DNA from 2 places in the Priestia sp. FSL W8-0001 genome. Region 1 is predicted to be linked to the other one. Evidence: a T-box and tRNA genes for the amino acid it is inferred to sense, from the RefSeq annotation. Region 1 holds a T-box; the other holds one or more tRNA genes.
What was found. The T-box of region 1 lies ahead of alaS (alanine--tRNA ligase). A T-box ahead of a tRNA ligase gene usually reads a tRNA of that ligase, here a tRNA-Ala.
Positions count from the first base shown of each region.

Region 2: it encodes a tRNA-Ala, which carries the amino acid that the T-box ahead of alaS (alanine--tRNA ligase) is inferred to sense. The anticodon was not compared.

Region 1 covers NZ_JBBPAL010000001.1:3,283,113-3,298,587, reverse strand. Annotated here, with positions in the region: gene MKZ18_RS17485 (tRNA threonylcarbamoyladenosine dehydratase) at 1-294, shown strand, start outside; gene MKZ18_RS17480 (replication-associated recombination protein A) at 376-1,641, opposite strand; gene cymR (cysteine metabolism transcriptional regulator CymR) at 1,843-2,259, shown strand; gene MKZ18_RS17470 (cysteine desulfurase family protein) at 2,286-3,428, shown strand; gene mnmA (tRNA 2-thiouridine(34) synthase MnmA) at 3,457-4,569, shown strand; gene MKZ18_RS17460 (tetratricopeptide repeat protein) at 4,681-5,340, shown strand; gene recD2 (SF1B family DNA helicase RecD2) at 5,369-7,732, shown strand; gene MKZ18_RS17450 (hypothetical protein) at 7,862-8,053, shown strand; gene MKZ18_RS17445 (YrzQ family protein) at 8,075-8,209, shown strand; gene MKZ18_RS17440 (AI-2E family transporter) at 8,337-9,401, shown strand; T-box leader at 9,453-9,666, shown strand; gene alaS (alanine--tRNA ligase) at 9,800-12,433, shown strand; gene MKZ18_RS17430 (IreB family regulatory phosphoprotein) at 12,518-12,787, shown strand; gene ruvX (Holliday junction resolvase RuvX) at 12,788-13,204, shown strand; gene MKZ18_RS17420 (DUF1292 domain-containing protein) at 13,320-13,613, shown strand; gene mltG (endolytic transglycosylase MltG) at 13,800-14,900, shown strand; gene MKZ18_RS17410 (O-methyltransferase) at 15,219-15,475, shown strand, end outside.
Region 2 covers NZ_JBBPAL010000001.1:3,602,231-3,617,705, forward strand. Annotated here, with positions in the region: gene MKZ18_RS18920 (glycogen/starch/alpha-glucan phosphorylase) at 1-1,918, opposite strand, end outside; gene glgA (glycogen synthase GlgA) at 1,932-3,362, opposite strand; gene MKZ18_RS18930 (sugar phosphate nucleotidyltransferase) at 3,359-4,384, opposite strand; gene MKZ18_RS18935 (glucose-1-phosphate adenylyltransferase) at 4,416-5,558, opposite strand; gene glgB (1,4-alpha-glucan branching enzyme) at 5,509-7,443, opposite strand; tRNA gene MKZ18_RS18945 (tRNA-Glu) at 7,643-7,714, opposite strand; tRNA gene MKZ18_RS18950 (tRNA-Ser) at 7,730-7,820, opposite strand; tRNA gene MKZ18_RS18955 (tRNA-Asn) at 7,828-7,902, opposite strand; tRNA gene MKZ18_RS18960 (tRNA-Ile) at 7,911-7,987, opposite strand; tRNA gene MKZ18_RS18965 (tRNA-Gly) at 7,992-8,065, opposite strand; tRNA gene MKZ18_RS18970 (tRNA-His) at 8,075-8,150, opposite strand; tRNA gene MKZ18_RS18975 (tRNA-Phe) at 8,159-8,234, opposite strand; tRNA gene MKZ18_RS18980 (tRNA-Asp) at 8,244-8,319, opposite strand; tRNA gene MKZ18_RS18985 (tRNA-Met) at 8,324-8,400, opposite strand; tRNA gene MKZ18_RS18990 (tRNA-Ser) at 8,421-8,513, opposite strand; tRNA gene MKZ18_RS18995 (tRNA-Met) at 8,526-8,602, opposite strand; tRNA gene MKZ18_RS19000 (tRNA-Ala) at 8,626-8,701, opposite strand; tRNA gene MKZ18_RS19005 (tRNA-Pro) at 8,707-8,783, opposite strand; tRNA gene MKZ18_RS19010 (tRNA-Arg) at 8,788-8,864, opposite strand; tRNA gene MKZ18_RS19015 (tRNA-Leu) at 8,874-8,962, opposite strand; tRNA gene MKZ18_RS19020 (tRNA-Gly) at 8,975-9,049, opposite strand; tRNA gene MKZ18_RS19025 (tRNA-Leu) at 9,066-9,151, opposite strand; tRNA gene MKZ18_RS19030 (tRNA-Lys) at 9,168-9,243, opposite strand; tRNA gene MKZ18_RS19035 (tRNA-Thr) at 9,249-9,324, opposite strand; tRNA gene MKZ18_RS19040 (tRNA-Val) at 9,335-9,410, opposite strand; rRNA gene rrf (5S ribosomal RNA) at 9,423-9,538, opposite strand; rRNA gene MKZ18_RS19050 (23S ribosomal RNA) at 9,676-12,610, opposite strand; rRNA gene MKZ18_RS19055 (16S ribosomal RNA) at 12,955-14,507, opposite strand; gene MKZ18_RS19060 (AMP-binding protein) at 15,194-15,475, shown strand, end outside.

The DNA of each region.
Region 1 (15,475 bases):
GCTGATATTTCAAAAACTCATACGGACCCAATTGCGAAAGTCGTGCGTACGCGACTTCGTAAAGAAGGAGTTCGCAAAGGAATTAACGTTGTCTTTTCTGATGAAAGACCAATCGTCATTCGTGAAGAAATCCGTAAAGAAGTAGGAAACGATGCAGCGGAAATTCGCAAAGCCAAAATGCCACCATCATCAAATGCATTTGTTCCCTCTGTTGCAGGTTTAATCATGGCTGGACACGTCATTAATGAACTGCTAGCAGACGTAACAATTAAGCGTGTTGGCGACGATAAGTAATAAAAAGCCCCAGTAGGCAGTGCCTTAAAAAATAAAGTTTACCTTTATCTTTTTTAAGGCACTGCCTCTTTGGGGCTTTTTTCATGGAGATAAATTTTTATAAACCTGTGCCAATGCTTGTTCGAATTTTCCTGTTCTCTTTGGCTCATAATAGCGTTTATTCTTTATTTTATCAGGAAGGTATTGCTGTTTAACCCAGCCGTTTTCAAAGTCGTGAGGGTATTGATAATTCTGTGCTCTCCCTAGCTTAGCTGCTCCTTTATAATGACCGTCTTTTAAATGGTTTGGGACGTCCCCGGATAAACCTTTTTTAATATCAGCAATAGCAGCGTCAAGCGCTTTGTAAGCTGAGTTGGACTTTGGAGATAAACAAAGTTCAATAACAGCGTTGGCTAATGGTATACGAGCTTCTGGAAAGCCTAGCCTCTCAGCTGATTCAATGGCAGACAGTGTTCTTGCACCGGCTTGAGGGCTTGCTAGTCCAACATCTTCGTACGCAATGACTAAAAGTCGTCTGTTAATACTCACTAAATCACCAGCTTCAATCAGTCTCCCTAAATAATGAAGCGCAGCGTTTACGTCGCTTCCACGAATGGATTTTTGAAATGCTGAAAGTACGTCGTAATGAGCATCTCCATCTTTATCGTGTGAAAAGTATTTTTGTTGCAAGCACTGCTCGGCAATGTCAAGCGTGATATGGATGACGCCTTCCTCATTTTCATCCGTAGATAAAATAGCAAGCTCAAGGGCATTTAGCGCGGAACGAACATCACCGTTACAGCTTGTTGTAAAATGAAGCATTGCATCACGATCAACCTGAACATTTTGATTTCCATATCCGCGTTCTTTATCATGCAGTGCTCGGTTCAGCGCTTGTTCAATATCATCTGGCTCTAACGATTTTAGTTCAAAGATTTGACACCGGCTTCGAATTGCGGGGTTAATAGCGTGATAAGGGTTGCTTGTTGTAGCACCAATTAACGTAATGAGTCCGTTTTCTAGATAAGGAAGTAAAAAGTCTTGTTTTCCTTTATCTAGTCGATGTACTTCGTCTAGTAGTAAAATTACTTTCCCGGACATTTTTGCTTCCTCGGCGACAATTTCCATATCTTTTTTATTATTCACAACCGCATTTAGCTGTCGAAAAGCTGTTTTGGTTGTTTTAGCAATAGCTGTAGCAATAGATGTTTTCCCTACACCGGGCGGACCGTATAGAATCATTGAGCTTAGGTGGTTGGCTTTGACCATTCGATAAATCATTTTGTCTTTTCCAACAAGATGCTGCTGTCCAATAATTTCATTGATATCTTTAGGACGCATGCGAAATGCAAGCGGGTTATTATTCATGCAGTGACCTCCTTTTAGAATTAAATATATAGTTTGATTTTACTGTATCATATCTAAAAAAGTGTTGAAATTTCTCTCATAGGGATAGTATGATATAATGTCAACAGTATAACGTTTTTAAATAGACTATTTAAATTTGAAATAATGAATAATGAACGACCTATTATAAACACCTTATGGATATGAGAAGGAGTGGAGAAAATGAAAATCTCGACAAAAGGACGCTACGGTTTAACAATTATGATTGCACTGGCAAAACGCTTTGGTGAAGGTCCCATTTCATTAAAAACAATCGCTCAAAACCATGACTTATCGGAACATTATCTTGAGCAATTAATTTCGCCTCTTCGTAATGCAGGTCTTGTAAAAAGCGTCAGAGGTGCGTACGGTGGCTATATTTTAGCACATGAACCTACCAATATTACAGCAGGAGACATTATTTCGGTACTGGAAGGACCAATTAGTCCAGTAGAAGGATTGGAAGACGAAGAGCCAGCTAAAAGAGAGCTGTGGATTCGCATTCGTGATGCAGTTAAAGAAGTGTTAGATAGCACAACGCTTGAAGATTTAGCGAATCATTCAGGTGATGAAGAAGAATCATATATGTTTTATATTTAATTGGTTGAGTTAGGAGGAGTTTTTAGTTGGAGCGTATTTATGTAGACCATGCAGCAACGTCTCCTGTACACCCAGCAGTTGTTGAAAAAATGACGACGTTTATGCATGAGCATTTTGGGAATCCGTCAAGCATTCATCACTACGGACGAGAAAGTCGCAGATATTTGGATGAAGCGCGTCAAACAATTGCCAGCAGTATTGGAGCACGTGAAAATGACATTATCTTCACGAGCGGTGGAACGGAAGCAGACAACATGGCGCTGATTGGTGTTGCGCTTGCGAATAAACATCGTGGCAATCATATTATTACGACATCTATTGAGCATCATGCTGTGTTGCATACTTGTCAGTTTCTAGAAGAACAAGGTTTTGAAGTGACGTATCTACCGGTTGATGAAACTGGACGTGTGTCGGTTGAAGATATTAAGAGGTCCTTAACGGATAGAACGATTTTAGTTTCAGTTATGTACGGCAACAATGAGGTTGGCACAATCCAGCCAATTTCAGAAATTGGTGCCTTGTTAAAAGAATATGGTGCTTATTTCCATACGGATGCAGTGCAAGTTTATGGATTAATTTCATTAAATGTGCAACAATTAGGTGTCGATCTTCTCTCCGTTTCTTCTCATAAAGTTAACGGACCAAAAGGGATTGGCTTTTTATATGCTGCTCCACACGTTACGCTTTCGCCACTTTTATTTGGAGGAGAGCAAGAGAGAAAGCGCAGAGCAGGTACAGAGAACATGGCAAGCATTGTCGGATTTGAACAAGCTGTTCGCATTGCGCAAGAATCATTAAAAGAACGTGCAGCTCAATATAAGCAGTTTAAAGAACGAATGATACAGGTATTGGAAGAAGAGCAAGTATCGTTTGATATAAACGGAAATGTCGAGTATTCTTTACCACATATACTAAATCTTTCTTTCAAAGGTGTAAACGTTGAATCTATGCTTGTGAATTTGGATTTAGCAGGTATTGCTGCATCAAGCGGATCAGCTTGTACAGCAGGAGCTGTAGATCCGTCTCACGTACTTGTTGCCATGTTTGGCAAGGACTCTAACCGTATTACTTCATCAATTCGCTTCAGTTTTGGGTTGGGTAATACAATGGAGCAAATAGAAGAATTAGCTCGTAAAACAGCAACAATCGTAAAGCGATTGGCAAAATAAAAGAACACGTTTATTGGAGGTGACTAAGTTGACGAAAGCACCAAAAGATACGCGTGTTGTTGTTGGAATGAGTGGAGGAGTAGACTCTTCAGTCGCTGCTCTGTTATTAAAACAACAAGGTTATGATGTAGTTGGAATCTTCATGAAAAACTGGGATGATACGGATGAAAATGGCGTATGTACAGCAACAGAAGATTACAATGACGTCATTCGCGTATGTAATCAAATCGGTATACCTTACTATGCAGTCAACTTTGAAAAACAATATTGGGATAAAGTATTTACGTATTTCCTTGATGAGTACAAAGCAGGGCGTACGCCAAATCCTGATGTTATGTGTAATAAAGAAATTAAATTTAAAGCATTTTTAGAACATGCGATGACGCTTGGTGCAGACTATTTAGCAACAGGGCACTACGCGCAAGTGGCGTATCGTGATGGCGAGTACAAAATGCTTCGAGGAGTAGACAATAATAAAGACCAAACGTATTTCTTAAACCAGCTTGGTCAAGAACAGCTATCAAAAGTTATGTTCCCACTTGGAGGAATTGAAAAATCCAAAGTGCGTGAGATTGCGAAAGAAGCGGGACTTGCGACAGCTACTAAGAAAGATAGCACAGGCATTTGTTTTATTGGAGAACGTAATTTTAAACAGTTTTTAAGTCAGTACCTTCCAGCTCAGCCTGGTCTTATGCAAACGTTAGATGGTGAAGTAAAAGGAAACCATGACGGCCTGATGTATTATACAATCGGCCAACGTCACGGACTTGGAATTGGTGGAAGCGGAGAACCTTGGTTTGCTGTTGGTAAAGATCTAGAGAAAAACGTTCTTTATGTCGACCAAGGATTTCATAATGAGCTGTTATACTCAACTTCTATTACGGCAACTAACGTTAGCTGGGTAAGCGATCGTGAATGGAACGAACCGCTTTCTTGCACAGCTAAATTCCGTTACCGCCAAGAAGATAATGAAGTAACAGTTGAGAAGCTAGATGAAAATACGGTTAAAGTTCTTTTTAAGAACCCAGTTCGTGCCGTAACGCCAGGACAAGCTGTCGTATTCTATAACGGTGAAGAGTGTCTAGGTGGAGCTACAATTGATAATGTATATAAAGATGAAGAGCAGCTTTGGTACGTATAATACGAATCCAAGGGCTTTTTAACAAAACCTCGGCTCTGTAGAGCGGGGGTTTTGTTATGATATACTACTAGTAATCGGATAAACTAATAAAAAACAACGGTGGAGTGAAAAATGACAGATAAAAATCAATTAGGTATTCAATATATGCAAGATGGAAAATTTGAAGAAGCAGCAAAAACATTTTCAGAAGCAATCGAAGAAAATCCCAAAGACCCGGTTGTATACGTGAACTTTGGTAACCTTTTAGCCGCGGTTAGCGAAACAGATCGTGCGCTAAAATTTTATGAACGTGCCATTGAAATTGATGAGGAAACAGCAACGGCTTACTACGGTGCTGGCAACGTATATTTTAACCTTGAACAGTTAGAACAAGCGAAGCATTATTTTGATCTAGCTATTAAAAAGGGCTTAAATTCGTCAGATGTGCATTTTATGCTCGGTTTAACACTATTTCATTTAGAACAAATAACGTATGCTCTACCATATTTAAAACGAGCAGTAGAGCTTAATGAACACGATACAGAAGCAAGATTTCAGCTTGGACTTTGTTTAGCTCAGCTAGAAATGGTAGATGAAGCGGTAGAGGAGTTACTGCGCGTTGTCCAAGAAGACGAGGAGCATGCTGATGCTTACTACAATTTAGGAGTAGCTTATGCGATGAAAGATGATAAGGATAAGGCTATCTCAATGTTTGATCAAGCGCTACAAATCCAGCCAGATCATCATATGGCAGCAAATGGTAAAAATGTTCTTTCAATGATGGAACACTAAGAAGTGAATGTAAAAATGGGGGAATAGTATGAGTGAGGAAGTTCTAAACCCTTTACAACCCGATGAAGAAAAAACGTACATAAAAGGCACGGCAATTGTCACGGTCTTTCATAATGAAGAAAATTTGTATAACGTAACAAGAATTAGAATAAAAGAAACAAATGTATCCATGGACGATAAAGAAGCGATTGTTACGGGATATTTCCCCCGTTTGAACGAAGATGAACTTTACACTTTTATTGGAAACTTTAAAGAGCATCCGAAATTTGGCCTTCAGTTTCAAGTAGAGCAATTTAAAAAAGAGCTTCCCCAGTCAAAACAAGGGGTCATTCAGTACTTATCAAGTGATCTCTTTAACGGTATTGGTAAAAAAACCGCAGAAAATATTGTAGAAGCACTTGGTGAACGTGCAATTTATCGAATGCTACAAGACCCTGCGGTATTGAAAAAGGTGTCTAGGCTATCTGCTGATAAAGCAGAAAAGCTAATCGTTCAGCTGCGAGAGCACCAGGGGTTAGAAGAAGTAATGGTTAAGCTGACAGATTTGGGATTTGGTCCGCAGCTTTCCATGAAAATTTTCCAAGCTTATAAACAAGAGGCGCTAGAAGTGATTCAAACAAACCCCTATCAGCTTGTTGAAGATGTTCAAGGAATCGGCTTTAACCGAGCGGATGAATTAGGAAGGAAGCTAGGGTTAGCAACCAACCATCCTAACCGGCTTCGAGCTGGAATTTTATACGTTATCGAGCATGAATGCAATCAAATGGGACACGTCTACGTGAAAGCAGAGCAATTGTATCAGAAAACGGGAGAGCTGTTACAAAAAAGTCGTCAAGAACCGTTATCAGAAATGGATATTATACGAGAGATTGATGCACTAAAAGAAGAGAAAAAAATTATTATTGATGACGATAAAATGTACTTCCCACCGCTTTTTTATGCTGAAAAAGGAGTCGTTAAAGCGATTGGTAAGCTAATGGCTCAAACAGAGTATGAAGAGCAATTTCCTGAATCAGAATTTCTTCTAGCTCTAGGGGAGTTAGAAGAGCGTCTAGGCGTGCAGTATGCACCTTCGCAAAGAGAAGGAATTCAAAAAGCGCTTTTATCCCCAATGCTTTTGCTTACAGGAGGACCAGGTACCGGTAAAACAACAGTTATAAAGGGAATTGTTGAACTTTATGCAGAGCTTCATGGCTGTTCGCTAAATCCAGGGGATTATAAAAAAGACGAAGGATTTCCAGTGCTGCTTGTCGCTCCTACAGGTCGAGCTGCTAAACGGATGAGCGAGGCTACTGGACTGCCAGCGGTGACAATCCACAGACTTTTAAAGTGGAATGGACAAGAAGGGTTTGACCACAATGAAGAAAATCCAATCAATGGTAAGTTACTGATTGTGGACGAGGTCTCTATGGTAGATTTATGGCTTGCTCACCAGCTCTTTAAATCACTTCCAGCTAGCATCCAAGTAGTGCTTGTAGGTGATGAAGATCAATTACCTTCAGTTGGTCCTGGTCAGGTGTTGAAAGATTTATTACATTCTGAAGCTGTTCCTACCGTACGATTAACAGATGTATATCGCCAAGAAGAAGGCTCATCTATCATTGATTTGGCTCATGAAATTAAAAAAGGACGTCTTCCATCCGATTTGACTAATCAGCAAGGCGATCGTTCCTTTATTCGTTGTTACGGAGCGCAAATTACAGATGTTGTCAAACAAGTGTGCGGCAATGCTGTAAAAAAAGGCTATACGGCTAAAGATATTCAAGTGCTGGCTCCAATGTATAAAGGTCCGGCGGGGATTGATAAAATGAATGAAGTACTGCAAGAATTATTTAATCCAGCCTCTCAACAGCGGAGAGAGTTAAAGCACGGAGATGTAACATATCGTGTAGGCGATAAGGTACTTCAGCTTGTAAATCAACCTGATAGTAATGTTTTTAATGGAGATATGGGTGAGATTGTGTCTGTTTTTTTCGCAAAGGAAAACACGGAAAAGCAGGATATGCTTGTTATTTCATTCGAAGGAAATGAAGTAACCTATACGAAACAAGACTTTAATCAGATTACGCATGCGTACTGCTGCTCTATTCATAAATCACAAGGAAGCGAGTTTCCGATTGTGGTGTTGCCTATTGTGAAAAGTTATTATCGCATGCTCCGACGGAACCTGCTTTATACTGCCGTTACGCGGAGCAAGCAGTTCTTGATCTTATGTGGTGAAGAAGAAGCGTTTCAAATTGGCGTAAATCGTAACGAAGACAGCATTCGACAGACCAATCTACAAGCCCTTCTCAAAGAGCAATTAGTTGATGAGTTAGAAGATCCTGAGGTGCCATTTATGAAAGATGCAAATATTGGCATGGAAAACCTTACGCCGTATGATTTTATGTAAGATATCGCAACCTACAAAAGAATTAAGCATTGCTTAATTCCCTCCTCCTAGCCTGGTGTTTAGGTATGGACATGGTAAAAAGTGGACAGAATACGTTTTATAAACGAACGTATAAAAGAGGTGTTCACTTTGTTAAAGTGTCCAAACTGTAAAAGTATTGATGTTGGTAAAATTGGGGTTAATCAATATTATTGCTGGAATTGTTTTATTGAGATGACGATTTCAAAAGGACAAATTAATACCCACCAAGTAGAAGAGGATGGCACGTTAAGCTCATTGGATGATTTGTTTTCAGAGGATGAGCGTACAATGAATTTTTAACTCATTTAGGGGGGCTTTGCGATGAATCGAATTATTCCGTCAGTAGTTGCTTTTGGTCTAGGGGCATATGCGTTCAAAATGGCAGGTGACCGAGAGATGTTCACAAAGCGCAATATGAAAAAAATGCGCAAGCGTGTTATGAAAGCAATGCACTAAAATCATTGTTGGTCTCTTTACAAAAAAGCTCTTGCTTAGCAAGGGCTTTTTCTCATGGGAAGTTATCTAAAAAAACATCATGAATAAACTCTTTTCTTTGTTGAAAAATAAAGATGAGGAGGAGTTTATTGTGAAAGAGGTACCGATTAAATGGTTTTATCGTTTGGGGATTTTTTTGCTAGCACTGCTTTGTATTTTACTTTTATTTAAAATAAAGTTTGTTTGGCTACCATTTCTTGAGATGTTTTTTAAAGCAATGCTGCCTTTTTTTATTGCTGCCTTTATTACATATTTACTTCATCCAATTGTAGAGAAAACGCATGAAAAAGGTGTTCCACGACCTCTTGCCATTTTACTAATTTATCTCATTTTCTTTGGTGGAATAGGTTATGGTATTTATAAAGGGTTTCCTCTTTTCGTTATTCAGCTAAAAGAATTAAATGAACAGCTGCCTGAGCTTACGGAGATGTATAAGGGATGGGTGCATGAAATTCATGATCGTACCTCAACACTACCAAACGGAGTTCATGAAAAAATTGAGCAGAGTATCGTTGATTTAGAGCAAACTGTTAACACATGGTTATTGCGAGTGATGGAGGGGGTTAAGTCCATTGTCAATTCATTTTTAATTCTCATTATTATTCCGTTTATTGTGTTTTACTTGCTAAAAGACTTCGGCCTTGTTCGAAAAGCTGTCGCATATATTGTGCCAAAGAAATGGCATGAAGAAGGGAAGCATTTTTTACATGATGTAAACTTGTCATTGGGAAGCTACCTTAGAGGACAGTTTTTTGTTTGTCTCATCATAGGCGCTATTGCTACGACTACATTTTGGTTTTTTAACGTACCGTATGCGCTTTTGCTTGGGATAATCATAGGCATTACGAATATTATTCCGTATTTCGGTCCCATTATTGGAGCAGTACCAGCGGCAATTCTCTCCATGACAGTTTCTGTGAAGCTCGTATTAATTGTTGTCGTCATTATCTTTGTACTTCAATTTCTAGAAGGGAATATTCTATCTCCTCTAATCGTAGGGAAAAGCTTGCATATCCACCCTCTTTTTATTATCTTAGCGCTTTTGCTTGGGGGAGAATTTGGAGGGGTGTTTGGGCTAATTATTGCTGTTCCTATTTTAGCTATTGTAAAAATTTCGATTTTACATGTGCGAGGGCATACCTTGAAACATTGACAAAGCAACCCGAATTTGTCATAATATCGCCATAGAAAACGTTACATAGTAAACAATACAATGAAGGAACCAAGTAAGCTGTACACTGGTATATAAGAGAAGCACTTCCAAGGCTGAAAGAGGTGCGATACAAAGAATAGCTGAATGCTAGTCCTGAGTGCAGGAAAACCCTGCCGTTTTAGCAGCGTTAATGCGATGAAGGTGATGAACATTCTAACATGTTCATAATCAGGGTGGTACCGCGAGCTAAACTCTCGTCCCTGCTTTTTGGGATGAGAGTTTTTTTGTGTGCAAATTTCTAAAACTCCCTATTGTATTGTGCGTAATGAAGCAAGCTGCTTTTAGGTCATTATGTTTTTGTCTATAAATAATGAAGAGTTCTAAAGGAGGAACCAATCATGAAAAAGTTAACATCTGCACAAGTGCGTCAAATGTACTTAGATTTCTTTAAAGAAAAAGGTCATGATGTAGAGCCGAGCGCTTCTCTTGTACCTCATGAAGATCCATCTCTTTTATGGATTAACAGTGGTGTTGCGACGCTAAAGAAATACTTTGACGGACGCGTTATTCCACAAAACCCACGTATTTGTAATGCTCAAAAATCAATTCGTACAAATGATATTGAAAACGTTGGTAAAACAGCGCGTCACCATACGTTCTTTGAAATGTTAGGTAACTTTTCAATCGGTGAATATTTTAAAGAAGAAGCAATCGACTGGGCTTGGGAGTTCTTAACGAGCGATAAATGGATTGGCTTTGATCCTGAAAAATTATCTGTCACTATTCACCCAGAAGATGAAGAAGCATTCAAGCTTTGGAACGAAAAAATTGGAGTTCCAAAAGAGCGCATTATTCGTTTAGAAGGTAACTTCTGGGATATTGGTGAAGGGCCAAGTGGACCGAATACAGAGATTTTTTATGACCGTGGTGAAGCTTATGGAAACGACTTAACTGACCCTGAGCTATACCCTGGTGGAGAAAACGAGCGCTATTTAGAAATCTGGAATTTAGTATTTTCTCAATTTAACCATAACCCTGATCATACCTATACACCACTACCAAAGAAGAACATTGATACAGGAATGGGACTAGAGCGTATGGTGTCGGTTATTCAAGATGTACCGACAAACTTTGATACAGACTTATTCATGCCAATTATTGAAGCAACTGAAAACATCTCAGGTGCTAAATACCGCACAGAAGATGAAAAAGACGTTGCATTTAAAGTAATTGCTGACCATATTCGTACGGTGACATTTGCTGTTGGAGACGGAGCTCTTCCATCCAATGAAGGTCGTGGATATGTACTGCGCCGTTTATTACGTCGTGCTGTACGCTATGCAAAAAAACTAGGCATCAATCGTCCGTTTATGTACGAGCTAGTACCTGTTGTGGGTGAGATTATGGTTGATTTCTACCCAGAAGTGAAAGACAAAACAGACTTCATTCAGCGCGTTGTGAAAAACGAGGAAGAGCGTTTTCACGAAACGTTAAACGAGGGTCTTGCTATTTTAGCAACAATGATTAAAAAAGCAAAAGACCAAGGCAGTGATACAATTTCTGGTGAAGATGTATTCCGATTATATGATACATATGGCTTCCCAGTTGAGTTAACGGAAGAATATGCAGAAGATGAAAAGATGAAAATAGATCATGACGGATTTGAAAGCGAGATGGAAGGTCAACGTGAGCGTGCAAGAGCAGCTCGCCAAGATTCTAGCTCTATGCAAGTTCAAGGTGGGGTATTAGGCGAGTTAACAGTTGAAAGTGAGTTTGTCGGCTACGATAAAGACGAAGTGGAAACGTTCATTGAAGCTATTATCTTACATGGAGAACTTGTTGATAAAGTAACGGAAGGTCAAGAAGCACAGGTTATTTTAAAGCAAACGCCATTCTATGCTGAGAGCGGTGGACAAATTGCTGACCAAGGTGAAATCTCAAATGCCACATCTGTTGCAGCAGTTAAAGATGTGCAAAAGGCACCGAATGGCCAGAACGTGCACACTGTAGAAGTAAGAAGCGGAGAGCTTGTAAAGGGCGAAACTTACACAGCGACAATTAACGGGAAAAAGCGTGATGCAATCGTGAAAAACCATACGGCAACTCACCTGCTTCACCAAGCATTAAAAGATACGTTAGGAATGCATGTTAACCAAGCTGGTTCATTAGTAACTCCAGATCGCTTACGTTTTGATTTCTCTCATTTTGGACAAATAACAGCGGAAGAAATTGAAAAGATTGAAACGATTGTAAACGAAAAAATTTGGGAAAACATTTCCGTAAATATTGAAAATAAAGCAATTGATGAAGCAAAAGCAATGGGTGCAATGGCGCTGTTTGGTGAGAAGTATGGCGATATCGTTCGCGTTGTTCAGGTTGGAAGCTATAGCTTAGAGCTTTGTGGTGGTTGCCACGTTGCTAATACGTCTGAAATCGGCTTATTTAAGATTGTATCAGAATCAGGAATTGGAGCTGGAACACGCCGTATTGAAGCCGTAACTGGAAAAGCAGCTTATCAGTTGATGAATGACCAAGTAACACTGTTAAAAGAAGCAGCAGCAAAAGCAAAAGCGAACCCTCGAGATCTTGTTGGTCGTGTGGAAGGCTTACTAGAAGAAATTCGCCAACTTCATCGTGAAAATGAGTCATTAGCAACGAAGCTAGGGAATATTGAGGCAGGCAATCTAATCGACCGCGTGAAAGACGTAAACGGTGTGAGCGTCTTAGCAGAAAAAGTAAACGCAACGGATATGAACAACCTTCGTTCAATGGTAGATGACTTAAAGCAAAAGCTTGGCTCAGCAGTTATTGTACTAGCTGCACCTCAAGGTGAAAAAGTAAATATCGTTGCAGGAGTGACAAAAGATTTAATTGCAAACGGTCATCATGCAGGTAAGATTGTAAAAGAAGTGGCAACAATTTGTGGCGGTGGCGGCGGTGGTCGTCCAGATATGGCTCAAGCAGGTGGAAAAGATCCGAACCAAATTGAAAATGCATTGAAGATTGTAGAAGAATGGGTTAAATCCGTTTAATTCTCCTCTTTCTTGGTGTACAATAGAAGTAAGACTTAACATGATTCATAATGTGCTCACAAATTAAACGAGTGAGGTGGGAAAATGAGTTCATTTGATAAAACAATGCAATTCAATTTTCAAGATGAGCCAGCTGAAACAAGCGTCCATGAGGTTTTATTTACGGTTTATGAGGCATTGAAAGAAAAAGGATATAACCCGATTAACCAAATCGTTGGATATTTGCTATCAGGAGATCCTGCTTACATTCCTCGTCATAATGATGCGCGAAACACAATTCGCCAATTAGAGAGAGACGAGCTCATTGAAGAACTTGTGAAATCTTATTTACAACAGCATCGAAAGGATTCATAAATGCGCGTATTAGGATTAGATGTTGGCACGAAGACAATTGGCGTAGCTGTAAGCGATGAAATGGGCTGGACAGCCCAAGGGATTGAGACGATTAAAATTGCCGATGAGCAAATGAAGGAGTCTTATCCTCGATTACAGCAATTAATTGATGAATATTCAGTTGAAAAAGTCATTGTTGGCCTACCAAAAAATATGAATGGCACAATTGGTCCTCGCGGTGAAGCTTGTCTTCAATTTGCAGAGGAACTAAAGAAGGATCTAAACATCGAAACGATGATGTGGGATGAACGCTTATCGACAATGGCTGCAGAGCGTGTTTTACTTTCAGCTGATGTTAGTCGTAAAAAGCGTAAAAAAGTCATTGATAAGATGGCGGCTGTTATGATTCTTCAAGGATACTTAGACAGCAAACAATAAAGTTGATTGTAGCTTAGCTTCTGCACGGTTATCCTCGATAAAAAGAGTCTAATTTGATAAGAAGCTAGGGCTTTCAACTTGCCATAAAATTGCTAGTAACTAGCTGGAAAATGAGGTGTCGAACATGACAGAAGAAGGAAAAATTACAATCGTAGACGAAAGTGGTAACGAGCAATTATGTGAGATTTTATTCACATTTGATTCTGAAGAATATGGTAAATCTTATGTAATTTATTATCCAATTGGTGCAGATGAAAATGACGATGAAGAAATTGAAATTCATGCGTCTGCTTTCACACCAAGCGAAAATGGTGAAGATGGTGAACTTCAACCAATCGAGACAGAAGAAGAATGGGATATGGTTGAGGAAATGGTTAACACATTCCTTGACGAAGAAGAAGGCGAATAAAAAAGTTGGTGGCGAGAGCTACCAACTTTTTTTATGGTTTATTTTTCAAATAATTTAAATCTTTACTGTCTATCCTAATGAGGACATGTCTTTTCACTTGCTTTTATAGGCGGTCTTGTATGATAATGACGAAAAATGAGATAAATTGTAGTATAATAGTGCGTGCGTATGAGAGGAGGATGCAACTTGTCGCACCAATCTTTTTTTACACCTAAAAAAAATAAACGAAAAAAAATTATCATTGTGACAATAATTCTTTTAGCCGTACTTATTGGTGGAGGCGTTTTTTATGCTCAATCATTTGTACAACCCGTTGATAAAAACAGTAGTAAAAAAGTAAATATAACGATTCCGCAAGGTTCTTCAGTCCGGTCGATTGGAACGTTGTTAAAAGAAGAAAATCTAATTAAAAGTGAAAGTGCTTTTCGATACTATATTAAAATGTCTAGCGTATCAGGATTTCAGGCTGGAACATACACTTTCTCTCCTTCCATGAGCTTAAGTGAGATGGTCGATATGATGGAAACAGGAGATGTATCGAAGAATCCGGATGTTCGCTTAGCAATTCCAGAAGGCCGTCAGCTTGATGAAATTGCTACAATTATTGCAAATCGAACAAACTACACGGAAGAAGAAGTAATGAATACTTTAGATGACCCTGCTTTTATTGAGAAGATGAAGAAGAAATACCCAGATCTTGTGACGGATGAAGTGTTTAATAAGGACATTAAGCATCCTTTAGAAGGGTATTTATATCCTGCTACTTACGATCACTATGATTCAACTGTTTCGCTTGAAGTCATTTTAGATAAAATGATTGGTAAAACGAACGGCGTTTTAGCTCAATATCAAAAGGAAATGAAGAGCAAAAAATATACGGCTCATAAGCTTTTAACGATGGCTTCTTTAATTGAAGAAGAAGCAACGGAACAGGTGGATCGTGAGAAAATCGCAAGCGTGTTTTATAATCGTATTGAAGAGGATATGCCATTACAGACGGATCCAACGGTGTTATATGCTTTAGGTGAGCATCGTGAGCGAGTCTACTATAAAGATTTAGAAGTAGACTCGCCTTACAATACGTACCGAGAGAAAGGACTTACACCAGGACCGATTGCAAACTCAGGCTTAATGTCTATTAAAGCAGCTTTGGAACCCGCTGATACCGATTACCTCTATTTCTTAGCGAATAAAGATGGAGAAGTCATCTTTACCAAAACACTTGATGAGCATAACCAAGAAAAAGCGACTCATATCACAGGGCCTCGTGAAGAAGATAAGAAATAAAAGCAATAGTAACCGTTAATTAAGCGTTTAAAACCCCCTTTACTTTTAAAGATAAAGGGGGTTTTAGTTATAAAATTGTGTGGATAGCTTTAAAAAATTGATTCGACTTTTTGGCATCTGCTCTACTTTTATGTTAAAATATATCGGGTTTACGTTCAGAAAAAAACCACTTATAATAGACTAGTTGTATATTTTGTGCGTTAGTACATGTTAGCTAAGGTTTTTTTTGAGCTTTAGTCACGTTTATTTAGTGAGTCAAACTATATATAACCGCTTTTGACTAACGTCAAACATACTTCTTTGAACGGAGGAAGTGTTTTGCTTTTACAAAATGTTGAACAGTATGTAGAAAACCTTATTCCTAAGCGTACAGAGCTTGTTGAAGAGATGGAGAACTATGCAAAAGAACATGTAGTACCAATTATGGAACTCATCGGAATTGAAGCATTGCTTCAAATTCTTCGCCTTCATCAGCCAGCACATATATTAGAAATTGGGACAGCCATCGGCTATTCTGCTATTCGTATGGCTGAAGCATTACCAAATGCTAAAATCGTTACGGTGGAACGTAATGA
Region 2 (15,475 bases), 320 kb from region 1:
ATGCTTCTTTACTAGCAGTTGAGATTTGTTCACTAACATCCGCTGCTGTAAACACATCTTCAGCTAAAGAAACACGGTAGTTTTCGAGAAAAACAACTTTTAAAAACGGCGATGTGACGGGATCACTGTTTACTACATCAGCCACTGAGTTAATTAACTTAATAACCTTCTTAGCATAATAATATCCTGGGGAAGCTTTTGCCCCAAAGATAAACGTTCTCGGTACAATTTTAAAGTTAGAATCCTCTTTTAAACGATTGTACAGGTACATAATATGAAGTACATTTAGCAACTGTCGCTTATAAGCATGCAGTCTCTTCACCTGCACATCAAAGATTGATTGTGGATTTATTTCAATACCAGTTTGCTTTTTGATAACTTCGCTTAAAATATCTTTTCGCTGTTGCTTTACTTTTTTTAATTGGTCTTTAAAATTTTTATCTTGAGCATAAGGTTCCAACTGTTTTAATGCGTAAGGGTTTTTCACCCATTCATCACCAATGGTTTCATTGAGAAGTATTGATAATTCTGGATTCGCCTTTAACAGCCATCGTCTATGAGTAATACCATTTGTTTTATTAATAAATTTCTGTGGATAGAAATCAAAGAAGTTTTTCATTTCTCGCTTTTTCAAAATATCGGTGTGTATTTTAGCTACACCGTTTACTTTATGGCTGCCTACAATAGCTAAATGAGCCATTTTCACCATATCATGTGCGATAATTGCCATATCCTCAATTCTTTTCCATTGATAAGGATATCGTTTCCACAACTCTTCACAAAAGCGCTGGTTAATTTCTTCCACAATCATATAAATGCGAGGAAGAAGTGGCTTAAATAAATGAATTGGCCATTTTTCTAAAGCTTCAGATAACGTTGTATGATTCGTATATGAGATTGTCTGTGTAGTAATATGCCAAGCATCATCCCAGCTAAGCTTTTCCTCATCTAATAGAATGCGCATAAGCTCTGGTATAGCTAATACAGGGTGAGTGTCATTAATATGAATAGCTACTTTTTCATGTAGATTGGCAAGCGTCCCGTATACGATACGATGTGAACGAACAATACTTTGCAAACTAGCTGATACAAGAAAATATTGCTGCTTTAACCTTAAAATTTTACCATCTTCATGGGTGTCATCTGGATATAAAAATTCAGAGACTGCTTCCGTTTCTCTTTTATACTGCATTACGTCTTTATGTACTGGAAATGAGGCAGGTTCTGCATTCCAAAGTCGAAGCGTATTCACTGTAGTCGTGTCATAACCTACTACAGGAATGTCGTACGGCACAGCTAAAATAGACTCTCCGTTAATATGTCGAAATGCTAGTTTGCCATTATCACTGTAATATTCAACGTCTCCCCAGAAGTTCACTTCAATGGATTGATCAACTTTCCTCACTTCCCAAGAGTTACCGTGGCGAAGCCATTGTTCAGGTAACTCTACTTGAAAGCCATCCACAATCTTTTGATCGAATAACCCATGCTTATATCGAATTCCACATCCATGCCCTGGTAAATTTAAAGAGGCTAAAGAATCTAAAAAGCAAGCAGCTAACCGGCCCAATCCACCATTCCCTAACCCAGCATCTGCTTCAATTTCCTCAATCTCTTCTAGTGAAATATTTAAATCCTTTAACCCTTCTTCAACTACTTCTTTTATTCCAAGATTAAGTAAGTTTTGTCCTAATAGCCTGCCTAATAGAAATTCAATCGATAGATAATACACTTGTTTTGAGTGATTTGATCTCTGAGCCTCATTAGTAGCAATCCAATCACTACTAATATACTCTCTCACCATATTTCCTAACGTATGGTATTGATCTTGTACCGTCGATTCTTTGAAGCTTTTCCCATAAGTCATTTCTAACTTTTTTAAAAATACTTTTTGAAAGCTTTCTTTATTAGAGAACAAGCTTATCACCCTTTCAAGATGAAATAGATGTTAAGTTCGCATATAGTTGATTGTATTTAAATGCCGATTGCGCCCAGCTATAATCTTGACTCATAGCGTCTCGCATTAATTTCTCCCATACGTCCTTATCATTGTAAAAGGAAATTGCCCTTTCAATTGTGTAAAGCATATCGTGAGCGTTATAGTTTGCAAAAGTAAATCCGTTTCCTTCGTAGGTATACTCATTATACGAAAGGACCGTATCGTTTAGCCCACCTGTTTCTCTAACGATGGGTATTGCACCATAGCGTAACGCAATTAATTGACCTAATCCACATGGCTCAAACTTTGAAGGCATTAAAAATAAATCTGATCCTGCATACACTTTATGCGCTAGCGCTTCATTAAAACCAATAATTGCTTTTACCTGATTGGGATACTGAGATTCCATCTCTTTAAAAAATGATTCAAATTCTGCTTCACCTGTTCCCAGTATAACAACCTGCGCATCTAAACGAATTATTTCATGAAAAACATGCTTTACAAGATCTAACCCTTTTTGCTTTGTTAATCGCGTGACCATTGAAACAAGTGGAACATCATTTCTCACATCTAATCCAAGGTATGCTTGTAAATCTTCTTTATTCTTATACTTACCTGCTAAATCTTGAGCTGAGTAGTTAAATGCAATTAATTCATCATTTTCCGGATTATAGGCTTGGTCATCAATACCATTTACAATCCCTATCAAATCCTGGTCTCGTTGTCTTAGTAACCCATCTAACTTTTCACCATAATAAGGCATTTGGATTTCATTTCGATAAGTTGGGCTCACTGTCGTAATTTTATCCGCAGAGACAATGCCGCCTTTCATAAAATTTAAATTGCCATAAAACTCTAACTGGTTGGACGTAAAATGATACTCATTTAAGTTTAATAGCTCATATAAATTCTGCTTTGGAAAGATACCCTGAAATTGTAAGTTATGAATGGTGAATACTGTCTCAATATGGTCATACATACTATATTGTGCTCTTAATAGAAACGGAATCATGGCCGTATGCCAGTCATGACAATGAATAATATCCGGCTCATTTACTAGAGTTGGAATAGCCTCTAGTACCGCTTTGGAGAAAAAAGCAAAGCGCTCCGCATCATCATAATGACCGTACAGACTATCTCTTTTAAAATAGTATTCATTATCGATAAAAATGTACTGAGTACCATTCATTTCTAGCGTATAAATCCCACAATATTGTCTTCTCCAGCCAACTTGGACGTAGATCACTTTTTCTAGAGTCATCTGCTCACTGTACTTCTCAGAAATCAAGCTATACTTAGGCATAATCACGGACACGTTAGTACCCAACTGCTTCAATTCTTTAGGCAAAGCACCAGCTACGTCTGCTAATCCCCCTGTTTTAATAAAGGGTACACATTCTGACACTGCAAATAATACATTCACGAATTCATCAACGCTCCTTGAACTGTTCCTTTTGCTAATACTCTTGGTAGATTAGGTTCACCATTCAACTCTTCATGACTACCTATTTTTACATCTTTATCTAAAACAACATAGTTTAATACACTATTCTCAAGAATAGCTCCTTTTTGCATCACGATACTATTTTTAACAACTGCACCTTTTCCTATCTTTACTCCTCGGAAAATAATACTATTTTCCACATGCCCTTCAATAACGCAACCGTTAGCAATCATTGAATTTTTCACGACAGCTGTTTTTGCATAGCGTGTTGGAGGTTCATCTTTTGTTTTTGTATAGACTGGACGAGTTCTTAAAAATAGCTGCTTCCACGTTTCTGCAGATAAAATATCCATACTAGCTTTATAATAGGCTTCTAGCGAATCTACTTGAGAAAGGTACCCATTTTGCTCATACGTGATCACTTTCGAGGACGAAGAAAGATAGTGTACGAGCTCTGTAATCGTATCAAAGTCTTGGGTTTCATTTTGTAGGATATCAAGTAACGCTTTTTTATTAATAATGTATATATTTAGAGGTGTATTACCGTTCACTACTGACGTTACAACTGCACCTTGAGCTACATGACGCTTTAATACTTGGTTAAAATCAATGGTACAAATGGTATAGCTGTTTGCAATAATAACGTAATCTTGTTTACTTCGAAGGAAATAATCAATATGATAGCGGAATTGAGCAATTAGCGATGGGTCTTCTAATTTTAAATCGTTTTTTACAGGTGGAAAAATGAATAGACCATCTCTTTTTCGGTCTAAATCCCACTCCTTGCCTGAACCAATATGGTCGGTAAGAGCACGATAGCGATTTTTCGGAAATATAGCTACGCTTTGCACACCAGAATTAACCATGTTTGATAGCATAAAATCAATTAATCGGTAGCGTCCTGCAAATGGAACAGCCGCAATTGAACGATAAAAAGTTAATAGTTGTAAGGAGCTCGTAGTTGTGCAAGCATCAATAATGCCTAGCATTTGATTATTCAATGTAGTTCATCCTCTCTGTTAATTAAATGCGTTATGAAATGGACTCTAACAGTTCATTCGTCACTAAAATAACTTCTTCTTTTCCCTTGGTTGGCTTAATAATTGTTCCATCTGGAATAATTACGTCTGACGGAATAATAGCATTTTCAATATATACGTTTACGCCAACCTTTGCTGATGGCATCACAACGCTTCGCTTTATTTCTGAACCACTACCAATTTGTACACCTGGAAATAACACGGAACGTTCAATACTACCTTCAACTACGCAGCCTTCATTGACTAATGATTCTACGACGCATGCTGTTGGAGCAATGTATTGAGGGGGTTGACTCGGATTTACGGAATAGACCTTCCACGAAGAGTCAAATAAATTGAGCTCATCACTTTCATCTAATAAATCCATATTTGCTTCCCATAGACTCTTAACCGTTCCTACATCCTTCCAATATCCTTTAAATGGATATGCCATTAAACGCTTTTTCTCTTCTAACAATAGCGGAATGACATCTTTTCCGAAGTCATGACTAGAATAAGGGTTACGTGCATCCATTTCTAAATATTCTTTAAGAATATTCCATTTAAAAATATAAATACCCATAGATGCCAAGTTATTTTTTGGATACTGTGGCTTTTCATCAAATTCTTGAACTTCTAAGGCTTCATTTGTATTTAAAATTCCAAACCTACTTGCTTCATCCCAAGGAACTTCAATTACTGAGATAGATACATCTGCTTCTTTTTCAATATGATAATCTAGCATACTTTCATAATTCATTTTGTAAATATGGTCTCCTGATAAAATTAACACATACTCAGGCTCATACTGGCATAGGTAGTTTAGGTTTTCATAAATAGCGCTAGCAGTTCCTTTATACCACTTTACCCCTGATGACTCTGAATAAGGAGGTAATACAGTAACGCCTCCGTTTCTTCTATCTAAGTCCCAAGCGCTTCCAATACCAATGTAAGAGTGTAAGAGTAAAGGCTGGTACTGCGTTAAAATTCCAACTGTTTCAATCCCAGAGTTGGAGCAATTGCTTAGCGCAAAATCAATAATTCGATACTTCCCACCAAATGGAACAGCTGGCTTTGCTAAATTTTTTGTAAGCGAACTTAATCGACTACCTTTTCCTCCTGCCAACAACATCGCTACGCACTTCTTTTTTAACATTGTTTCTTCTCTCCCCCCGTTTTTTCTTTGTTCTCATGATGCTAATCCCAAAGGGTGGTACATCCATTTCAATATGAAATGGTAGACCATGAAATCCTTCTTCGATTACTTTTAAAGGTTTTGGGTTAACAACTCCAGAACCTCCAAAATCAACATGATCACTATTGATGACCTCAACATATTCTGTGTTTAGAGGAACACCTACTTTATATGCATGATATGGAACATCTGAGAAGTTACATACCACAACAAGCTTATCTTGACTATTTGTTGATGTTCGAATAAATGAAAAGATTTTTTGTTCTCGATTATTCACATCAATCCAAGAGAAACCCTCTTCTTGATGATCTAATTCATAAAGTGGTTTACTTCGTTTATAAATCTTAAGAAGTTCTTTGAAATAGCTATTTAAACTTTGGTGCATATCAAAGTCATATAGCTGCCAATCTAAATCACTTGCGTCTTTCCACTCATCAAACTGACCAAATTCTCCGCCCATAAATAGCAATTTTTTGCCAGGATGAGCAATAAAATAACCGTATAATAACCGAAGCTGTGCAAATTTCCTCCAATAGTCTCCAGGCATTTTATTTAACAATGATTTCTTTCCATGAACTACTTCATCATGAGAGAATGGTAAAATAAAGTTTTCATTAAAGGCATACATTAAAGAGAAAGTCATTTTTTCATGAAGATTTGCTCTTTGATGAATGTCGGCTTCCATATAAGTTAAAACATCGTTCATCCAGCCCATGTTCCATTTATAATTAAAACCTAGCCCACCGTCATATGTGGGAGCCGTAACTAATGGCCAATCCGTTGAATCTTCAGCCATCATTAAGATAGTCGAATCATAAGCAAAAACCGCCTCATTCAGCTTTCTTAAGAATTGAACAGCATATTGATTCTCAACCAATTCATGAGAATTTGGCCAATATAACATATTAGCAACAGCATCGACTCTAAAACCATCAATGTGAAAGTATTCTAACCAAAAAAGTGCATTTGATATTAAGAAACTTTGTACTTCCGGTTTACCTAAGTCAAAATTAGCCGTGCCCCATGTATAGTTTTCGCGATCTAATTCGTTCTTATATTCATACGTGGGTGAACCATCAAACATATATAATCCATGCGCATCTTTACAAAAATGCCCTGGAACCCAATCTAAAAGAACACCTATGCTGCTTTGATGACACTGGTCAATAAAATACATTAAATCATGTGGTGAACCGTATCGACTGGTTGCAGAAAAATAACCAGTTCCTTGGTACCCCCAAGATTTATCGAGCGGATGCTCAACTAGAGGTAATAGTTCGATATGAGTAAACCCTTGTTCTATTACATAAGGAATTAACTCTTCAGCTAACTCACGATACGTATATAGTTCACCATCCTCATGAACTTTCCATGAACCAGCATGTAATTCGTAAATACACATAGGCTTTTCATAAATAGTTTGTTGTTTCTTCTTACGTTTCCAATACTGATCTCCCCACTTGTACCCTTCTAAATAATAAATTTTAGAAGCAGTATCGGGTCTTACTTCACTATGAAAAGCATAAGGATCAGCTTTTAGTAGTTTTGTTCCATCACGAGTTGTAATTTCATATTTATAAATCATATTCTCTTCAAGATACGGAATGAATATTGTCCATATCCCTTCAGAATTTAATCGCTCTAGCCGGTGATTCAAACCGTTCCATTCATTAAAATCACCCACAATACTTACTGCAGAAGCATTAGGAGCCCAGACAGAAAAACGTACTCCCTCTGTGCTGTTTATTGTTAACTTATGTGCCCCAAAAAGCTTATAACTATGAAATAAATTTCCTTCGTGATAAAGATGGATGTCAAAATCAGTAGGTTGAACAGTCGAATTCAAAAATACCCCTCCTTGATAACAATTAACCTAGTAAATAAACCTTTCTTCTATCATTTCTATTATCTAATTTACATTCCATAAAGCAGCTGTTTTTTCCTTCTTTTCTGAATATTTTTACGAAAATAAAAAAACCATCTATTTATTAGACGGTTTTCAAATAAATAAAAAAGGTTTGCATAAATGCAAACCTTTTTAGATATGACCCGTACGGGATTCGAACCCGTGTTACCGCCGTGAAAGGGCGGTGTCTTAACCACTTGACCAACGGGCCATTATTAAAATTGACTGGCGGAGAAGGAGGGATTTGAACCCTCGCGCCGCTTACGCGACCTACACCCTTAGCAGGGGCGCCTCTTCAGCCTCTTGAGTACTTCCCCAATATAATGGCTCCACAGGTAGGACTCGAACCTACGACCGATCGGTTAACAGCCGATTGCTCTACCACTGAGCTACTGTGGAATAATAAATGGTGGGCCTAAGTGGACTCGAACCACCGACCTCACGCTTATCAGGCGTGCGCTCTAACCAGCTGAGCTATAGGCCCATTATGGAGCGGGTGATGAGAATCGAACTCACGACATCAGCTTGGAAGGCTGAGGTTTTACCATTAAACTACACCCGCTTAATTATATGGGGCGACTGATGGGAATCGAACCCACGAATGTCGGAACCACAATCCGATGCGTTAACCACTTCGCCACAATCGCCATATAGATGGTGGCTCGGGACGGAATCGAACCGCCGACACAAGGATTTTCAGTCCTTTGCTCTACCAACTGAGCTACCGAGCCTTTTTATAATGGCGGTCCCGACGGGAATCGAACCCGCGATCTCCTGCGTGACAGGCAGGCATGTTAACCGCTACACCACGGGACCACTTTGGTTGCGGGGACAGGATTTGAACCTGCGACCTTCGGGTTATGAGCCCGACGAGCTACCAGACTGCTCCACCCCGCGATAATTTGATAATAATATAATGGCGGAGGAAGAGGGATTCGAACCCCCGCGGGCTTTAACACCCCTGTCGGTTTTCAAGACCGATCCCTTCAGCCGGACTTGGGTATTCCTCCGTATATTATATATGGTAGCGGCGGAGGGGATCGAACCCCCGACCTCACGGGTATGAACCGTACGCTCTAGCCAGCTGAGCTACACCGCCATATTATCATAAATGTATTAAATTGGTGGAGCCTAGCGGGATCGAACCGCTGACCTCCTGCGTGCAAGGCAGGCGCTCTCCCAGCTGAGCTAAGGCCCCAGAAATGGTCGGGAAGACAGGATTCGAACCTGCGACCCCTTGGTCCCAAACCAAGTGCTCTACCAAGCTGAGCTACTTCCCGTTTATGGCGCGCCCGAGAGGAGTCGAACCCCTAACCTTTTGATCCGTAGTCAAACGCTCTATCCAATTGAGCTACGGGCGCTTATTAAAATGGTGCCGAGGGCCGGACTTGAACCGGCACGGTAGTCACCTACCGCAGGATTTTAAGTCCTGTGTGTCTGCCAATTCCACCACCCCGGCAGGACTTATTTGTGGAGCGGAAGACGAGGTTCGAACTCGCGACCCCCACCTTGGCAAGGTGGTGTTCTACCACTGAACTACTTCCGCGCATTATGAAATTAAATGGTGCGGGTGAAGGGACTTGAACCCCCACGTCGTAAAGACACTAGATCCTAAGTCTAGCGCGTCTGCCAATTCCGCCACACCCGCATGTGTGTATTTAAAATGGTGAGCCATGAAGGACTCGAACCTTCGACCCTCTGATTAAAAGTCAGATGCTCTACCAACTGAGCTAATGGCTCGAAAGTGGTGCCGGCAAGAGGACTTGAACCCCCAACCTACTGATTACAAGTCAGTTGCTCTACCAGTTGAGCTACACCGGCAACATATTCATGGTGGAGGATGACGGGATCGAACCGCCGACCCCCTGCTTGTAAGGCAGGTGCTCTCCCAGCTGAGCTAATCCTCCATTGATATAACAGCCTGGCAACGTCCTACTCTCACAGGGACAAAGTCCCAACTACCATCGGCGCTAGAGAACTTAACTTCCGTGTTCGGCATGGGAACGGGTGTGACCTCTCTGCTATCGCCACCAGACATATTATATTATACAACTTCTTTGAAAAAAAGCAAGACTTTTTTATCTTGTTCTCTCAAAACTAGATAACATTTCGCTGAGTACTAAGTTTACTGTCTAGCTACAGCTCCTAATTAGTCGCCTTCGCTTTTCTAATTTGGTTAAGTCCTCGATCGATTAGTATCAGTCAGCTACACACGTCGCCGTGCTTCCACCTCTGACCTATCAACCTGATCATCTTTCAGGGATCTTACTAGCTTGCGCTATGGGAAATCTCATCTTGAGGGGGGCTTCATGCTTAGATGCTTTCAGCACTTATCCCGTCCACACATAGCTACCCAGCGATGCCTTTGGCAAGACAACTGGTACACCAGCGGTGTGTCCATCCCGGTCCTCTCGTACTAAGGACAGCTCCTCTCAAATTTCCTACGCCCACGACGGATAGGGACCGAACTGTCTCACGACGTTCTGAACCCAGCTCGCGTACCGCTTTAATGGGCGAACAGCCCAACCCTTGGGACCGACTACAGCCCCAGGATGCGATGAGCCGACATCGAGGTGCCAAACCTCCCCGTCGATGTGGACTCTTGGGGGAGATAAGCCTGTTATCCCCGGGGTAGCTTTTATCCGTTGAGCGATGGCCCTTCCATGCGGAACCACCGGATCACTAAGCCCGACTTTCGTCCCTGCTCGACTTGTAGGTCTCGCAGTCAAGCTCCCTTGTGCCTTTACACTCTACGAATGATTTCCAACCATTCTGAGGGAACCTTTGGGCGCCTCCGTTACTCTTTAGGAGGCGACCGCCCCAGTCAAACTGCCCACCTGACACTGTCTCCCAGCCCGATCAGGGCTGCGGGTTAGAATTTCAATACAACCAGGGTAGTATCCCACCGACGCCTCCACCGAAGCTAGCGCTCCGGCTTCTCAGGCTCCTACCTATCCTGTACAAGCTGTACCAAAATTCAATATCAGGCTACAGTAAAGCTCCACGGGGTCTTTCCGTCCTGTCGCGGGTAACCTGCATCTTCACAGGTACTATAATTTCACCGAGTCTCTCGTTGAGACAGTGCCCAGATCGTTACGCCTTTCGTGCGGGTCGGAACTTACCCGACAAGGAATTTCGCTACCTTAGGACCGTTATAGTTACGGCCGCCGTTTACTGGGGCTTCGATTCAGAGCTTCTCCCAAAGGATAACCCCTCCTCTTAACCTTCCAGCACCGGGCAGGCGTCAGCCCCTATACTTCGCCTTGCGGCTTCGCAGAGACCTGTGTTTTTGCTAAACAGTCGCCTGGGCCTATTCACTGCGGCTCTCTCGGGCTATACACCCTACCAGAGCACCCCTTCTCCCGAAGTTACGGGGTCATTTTGCCGAGTTCCTTAACGAGAGTTCTCTCGATCACCTTAGGATTCTCTCCTCGCCTACCTGTGTCGGTTTGCGGTACGGGCACCTCCCGCCTCGCTAGAGGCTTTTCTTGGCAGTGTGGAATCAAGAACTTCGGTACTATATTTCCCTCGTCATCACAGCTCAGCCTTATGATGAGCGGATTTGCCTACTCATCAGCCTAACTGCTTGAACGCGCATATCCAGCAGCGCGCTTACTCTATCCTCCTGCGTCCCCCCATTACTCAAACGGCGGGGAGGTGGTACAGGAATATCAACCTGTTGGCCATCGCCTACGCTTTTCAGCCTCGGCTTAGGTCCCGACTAACCCTGAGCGGACGAGCCTTCCTCAGGAAACCTTAGGCATTCGGTGGACAAGATTCTCACTTGTCTTTCGCTACTCATACCGGCATTCTCACTTCTAAGCGCTCCACCAGTCCTTACGGTCTAGCTTCGCAGCACTTAGAACGCTCTCCTACCACTGACATCTAAGATGTCAATCCACAGCTTCGGTGATACGTTTAGCCCCGGTACATTTTCGGCGCAGAGTCACTCGACCAGTGAGCTATTACGCACTCTTTAAATGGTGGCTGCTTCTAAGCCAACATCCTGGTTGTCTAAGCAACTCCACATCCTTTTCCACTTAACGTATACTTGGGGACCTTAGCTGGTGGTCTGGGCTGTTTCCCTTTTGACTACGGATCTTATCACTCGCAGTCTGACTCCCACGGATAAGTCTTTGGCATTCGGAGTTTGACTGAATTCGGTAACCCGTTGGGGGCCCCTAGTCCAATCAGTGCTCTACCTCCAAGACTCTCACAACGTGAGGCTAGCCCTAAAGCTATTTCGGAGAGAACCAGCTATCTCCAGGTTCGATTGGAATTTCTCCGCTACCCACACCTCATCCCCGCACTTTTCAACGTGCGTGGGTTCGGGCCTCCATTCAGTGTTACCTGAACTTCACCCTGGACATGGGTAGATCACCTGGTTTCGGGTCTACAACCACATACTAAACGCCCTATTCAGACTCGCTTTCGCTACGGCTCCGTCTCTTCAACTTAACCTTGCATGGGATCGTAACTCGCCGGTTCATTCTACAAAAGGCACGCCATCACCCATTAACGGGCTCTGACTACTTGTAGGCACACGGTTTCAGGTTCTCTTTCACTCCCCTTCCGGGGTGCTTTTCACCTTTCCCTCACGGTACTGGTTCACTATCGGTCACTAGGGAGTATTTAGCCTTGGGAGATGGTCCTCCCAGCTTCCGACGGAATTTCACGTGTTCCGCCGTACTCAGGATCCACTCAAGAGGGAACGAAGTTTCAACTACAGGGTTGTTACCTTCTTTGACGGGCCTTTCCAGACCTCTTCATTTACCTCGTTCCTTTGTAACTCCGTATAGAGTGTCCTACAACCCCAAGAGGCAAGCCTCTTGGTTTGGGCTAATTCCGTTTCGCTCGCCGCTACTCAGGAAATCGCATTTGCTTTCTCTTCCTCCGGGTACTTAGATGTTTCAGTTCCCCGGGTCTGCCTTCAATATCCTATGTATTCAGATAAAGATACTGCTCCATTACGAACAGTGGGTTTCCCCATTCGGAAATCTCCGGATCAAAGCTTACTTACAGCTCCCCGAAGCATATCGGTGTTAGTCCCGTCCTTCATCGGCTCCTAGTGCCAAGGCATTCACCGTGCGCCCTTTCTAACTTAACCATTAGCGAATAAATGGTGCAACTTGCGTTGCGTTATTTATTGGTTTGATTAAAGAAAAGTTTCACTTTTCCTCAGCTATTACTGTTATCTAGTTTTCAAAGAACAATCGCACTCAAAATTCTTCTTATTAGATAAGAAGAAAGTGATGTACTTTCTATTAAATGAGAGATTGAACTCTCAAAACTGAACAAAGCTTCAAAACGTACGTCTTGTCTAGCTACGGCTCCTAGTCATTCGATCGTTTCACTTTTGTCAACGAAACCAAATAACGGTTTCCCTGTCAAAAGCTCCAACGCTTTTCATGACTAAACAATCGCCTTCGCTTTTCATGTAAAAATCCTTAGAAAGGAGGTGATCCAGCCGCACCTTCCGATACGGCTACCTTGTTACGACTTCACCCCAATCATCTGTCCCACCTTAGGCGGCTGGCTCCATAAAGGTTACCCCACCGACTTCGGGTGTTACAAACTCTCGTGGTGTGACGGGCGGTGTGTACAAGGCCCGGGAACGTATTCACCGCGGCATGCTGATCCGCGATTACTAGCGATTCCAGCTTCATGTAGGCGAGTTGCAGCCTACAATCCGAACTGAGAATGGTTTTATGGGATTGGCTTGACCTCGCGGTCTTGCAGCCCTTTGTACCATCCATTGTAGCACGTGTGTAGCCCAGGTCATAAGGGGCATGATGATTTGACGTCATCCCCACCTTCCTCCGGTTTGTCACCGGCAGTCACCTTAGAGTGCCCAACTAAATGCTGGCAACTAAGATCAAGGGTTGCGCTCGTTGCGGGACTTAACCCAACATCTCACGACACGAGCTGACGACAACCATGCACCACCTGTCACTCTGTCCCCCGAAGGGGAACGCTCTATCTCTAGAGTTGTCAGAGGATGTCAAGACCTGGTAAGGTTCTTCGCGTTGCTTCGAATTAAACCACATGCTCCACCGCTTGTGCGGGCCCCCGTCAATTCCTTTGAGTTTCAGTCTTGCGACCGTACTCCCCAGGCGGAGTGCTTAATGCGTTAGCTGCAGCACTAAAGGGCGGAAACCCTCTAACACTTAGCACTCATCGTTTACGGCGTGGACTACCAGGGTATCTAATCCTGTTTGCTCCCCACGCTTTCGCGCCTCAGCGTCAGTTACAGACCAAAAAGCCGCCTTCGCCACTGGTGTTCCTCCACATCTCTACGCATTTCACCGCTACACGTGGAATTCCGCTTTTCTCTTCTGCACTCAAGTTCCCCAGTTTCCAATGACCCTCCACGGTTGAGCCGTGGGCTTTCACATCAGACTTAAGAAACCGCCTGCGCGCGCTTTACGCCCAATAATTCCGGATAACGCTTGCCACCTACGTATTACCGCGGCTGCTGGCACGTAGTTAGCCGTGGCTTTCTGGTTAGGTACCGTCAAGGTACAAGCAGTTACTCTTGTACTTGTTCTTCCCTAACAACAGAGTTTTACGACCCGAAAGCCTTCATCACTCACGCGGCGTTGCTCCGTCAGACTTTCGTCCATTGCGGAAGATTCCCTACTGCTGCCTCCCGTAGGAGTCTGGGCCGTGTCTCAGTCCCAGTGTGGCCGATCACCCTCTCAGGTCGGCTATGCATCGTTGCCTTGGTGAGCCGTTACCTCACCAACTAGCTAATGCACCGCGGGCCCATCTGTAAGTGATAGCCGAAACCATCTTTCAATTTTCTCTTATGCAAGAGAAAATGTTATCCGGTATTAGCTCCGGTTTCCCGGAGTTATCCCAGTCTTACAGGCAGGTTGCCCACGTGTTACTCACCCGTCCGCCGCTAACGTCATAGAAGCAAGCTTCTAATCAGTTCGCTCGACTTGCATGTATTAGGCACGCCGCCAGCGTTCATCCTGAGCCAGGATCAAACTCTCCGAAGAAATGTTTGACTTGCTCATAAAAGTTTAAAAAATTAACGTTGACGTTTGTCGCTTTGTTCAGTTTTCAAAGTTCAACGTCGCTCGGAAGCGACCTTTTAATATTACCAAGTTACTACTGTGAAGTCAATAACTTTTTTAAAATAATTTTCCGCTTTTTTTCAGCGTGTCTGCTGTGTTATCTCAGCGACATTTAATAATATATCATTATTTTATTTATATAGCAACTGCTTTTTTGATATTTTTTTAAAAAATTAACTATAGTAAAAAAATCATTTTACTAGATGACTGACCTTTTATAGGAATAGAACTTTTCATTCTCACATATCTTCTAGTAATAACATTGAATAGATAGGAAGTTGATGTCATGAACCTATGGATTTCAATCGCTCTGTACGTATCCTTTATTATGTCCATCTTTTTAATTTCTCAAGCATATTTCGAATCTTTGCGCTTAATGAACTCTGAAGGAAAGGTAAAAGGAATTCCTTTCGTTTTTCTATCGTCCTTAAGTTTGTTTTTTACACTTTTAACTTCTTACTTTTATCAATTACTCTATTAACAAATTTCTCTATGCTTCGACAAATTCCCTCTGACAGGTTGTCGAAGTTTTTTTATGAAACATAAAGAGAGTGCTGGTACAATATTAAATGAAAGCGCAATCATTAAGTAGGGGGGAACTAAGATTGATGCTAAAGAATTTAACAATTGGCCAATTATTAAAAGAAACAAGCACTGCATTTAAAAATCACCCAGCCACTATTTACTCTCAAGAGAATATTCACTATACGTATAACGAATTGTATAACGAAACGGGAAAAGTTGCAAAAGCTCTACTAGGATTAGGAATTAAAAAAGGAGACCATATTGCAGTTTGGTCTACCAATCGCTTGGAATGGATTTTACTTCAACTCGCTTCTGCTCGAATTGGTGCCGTACTAGTTACAGTAAATACAAGTTATCAAGAAGCC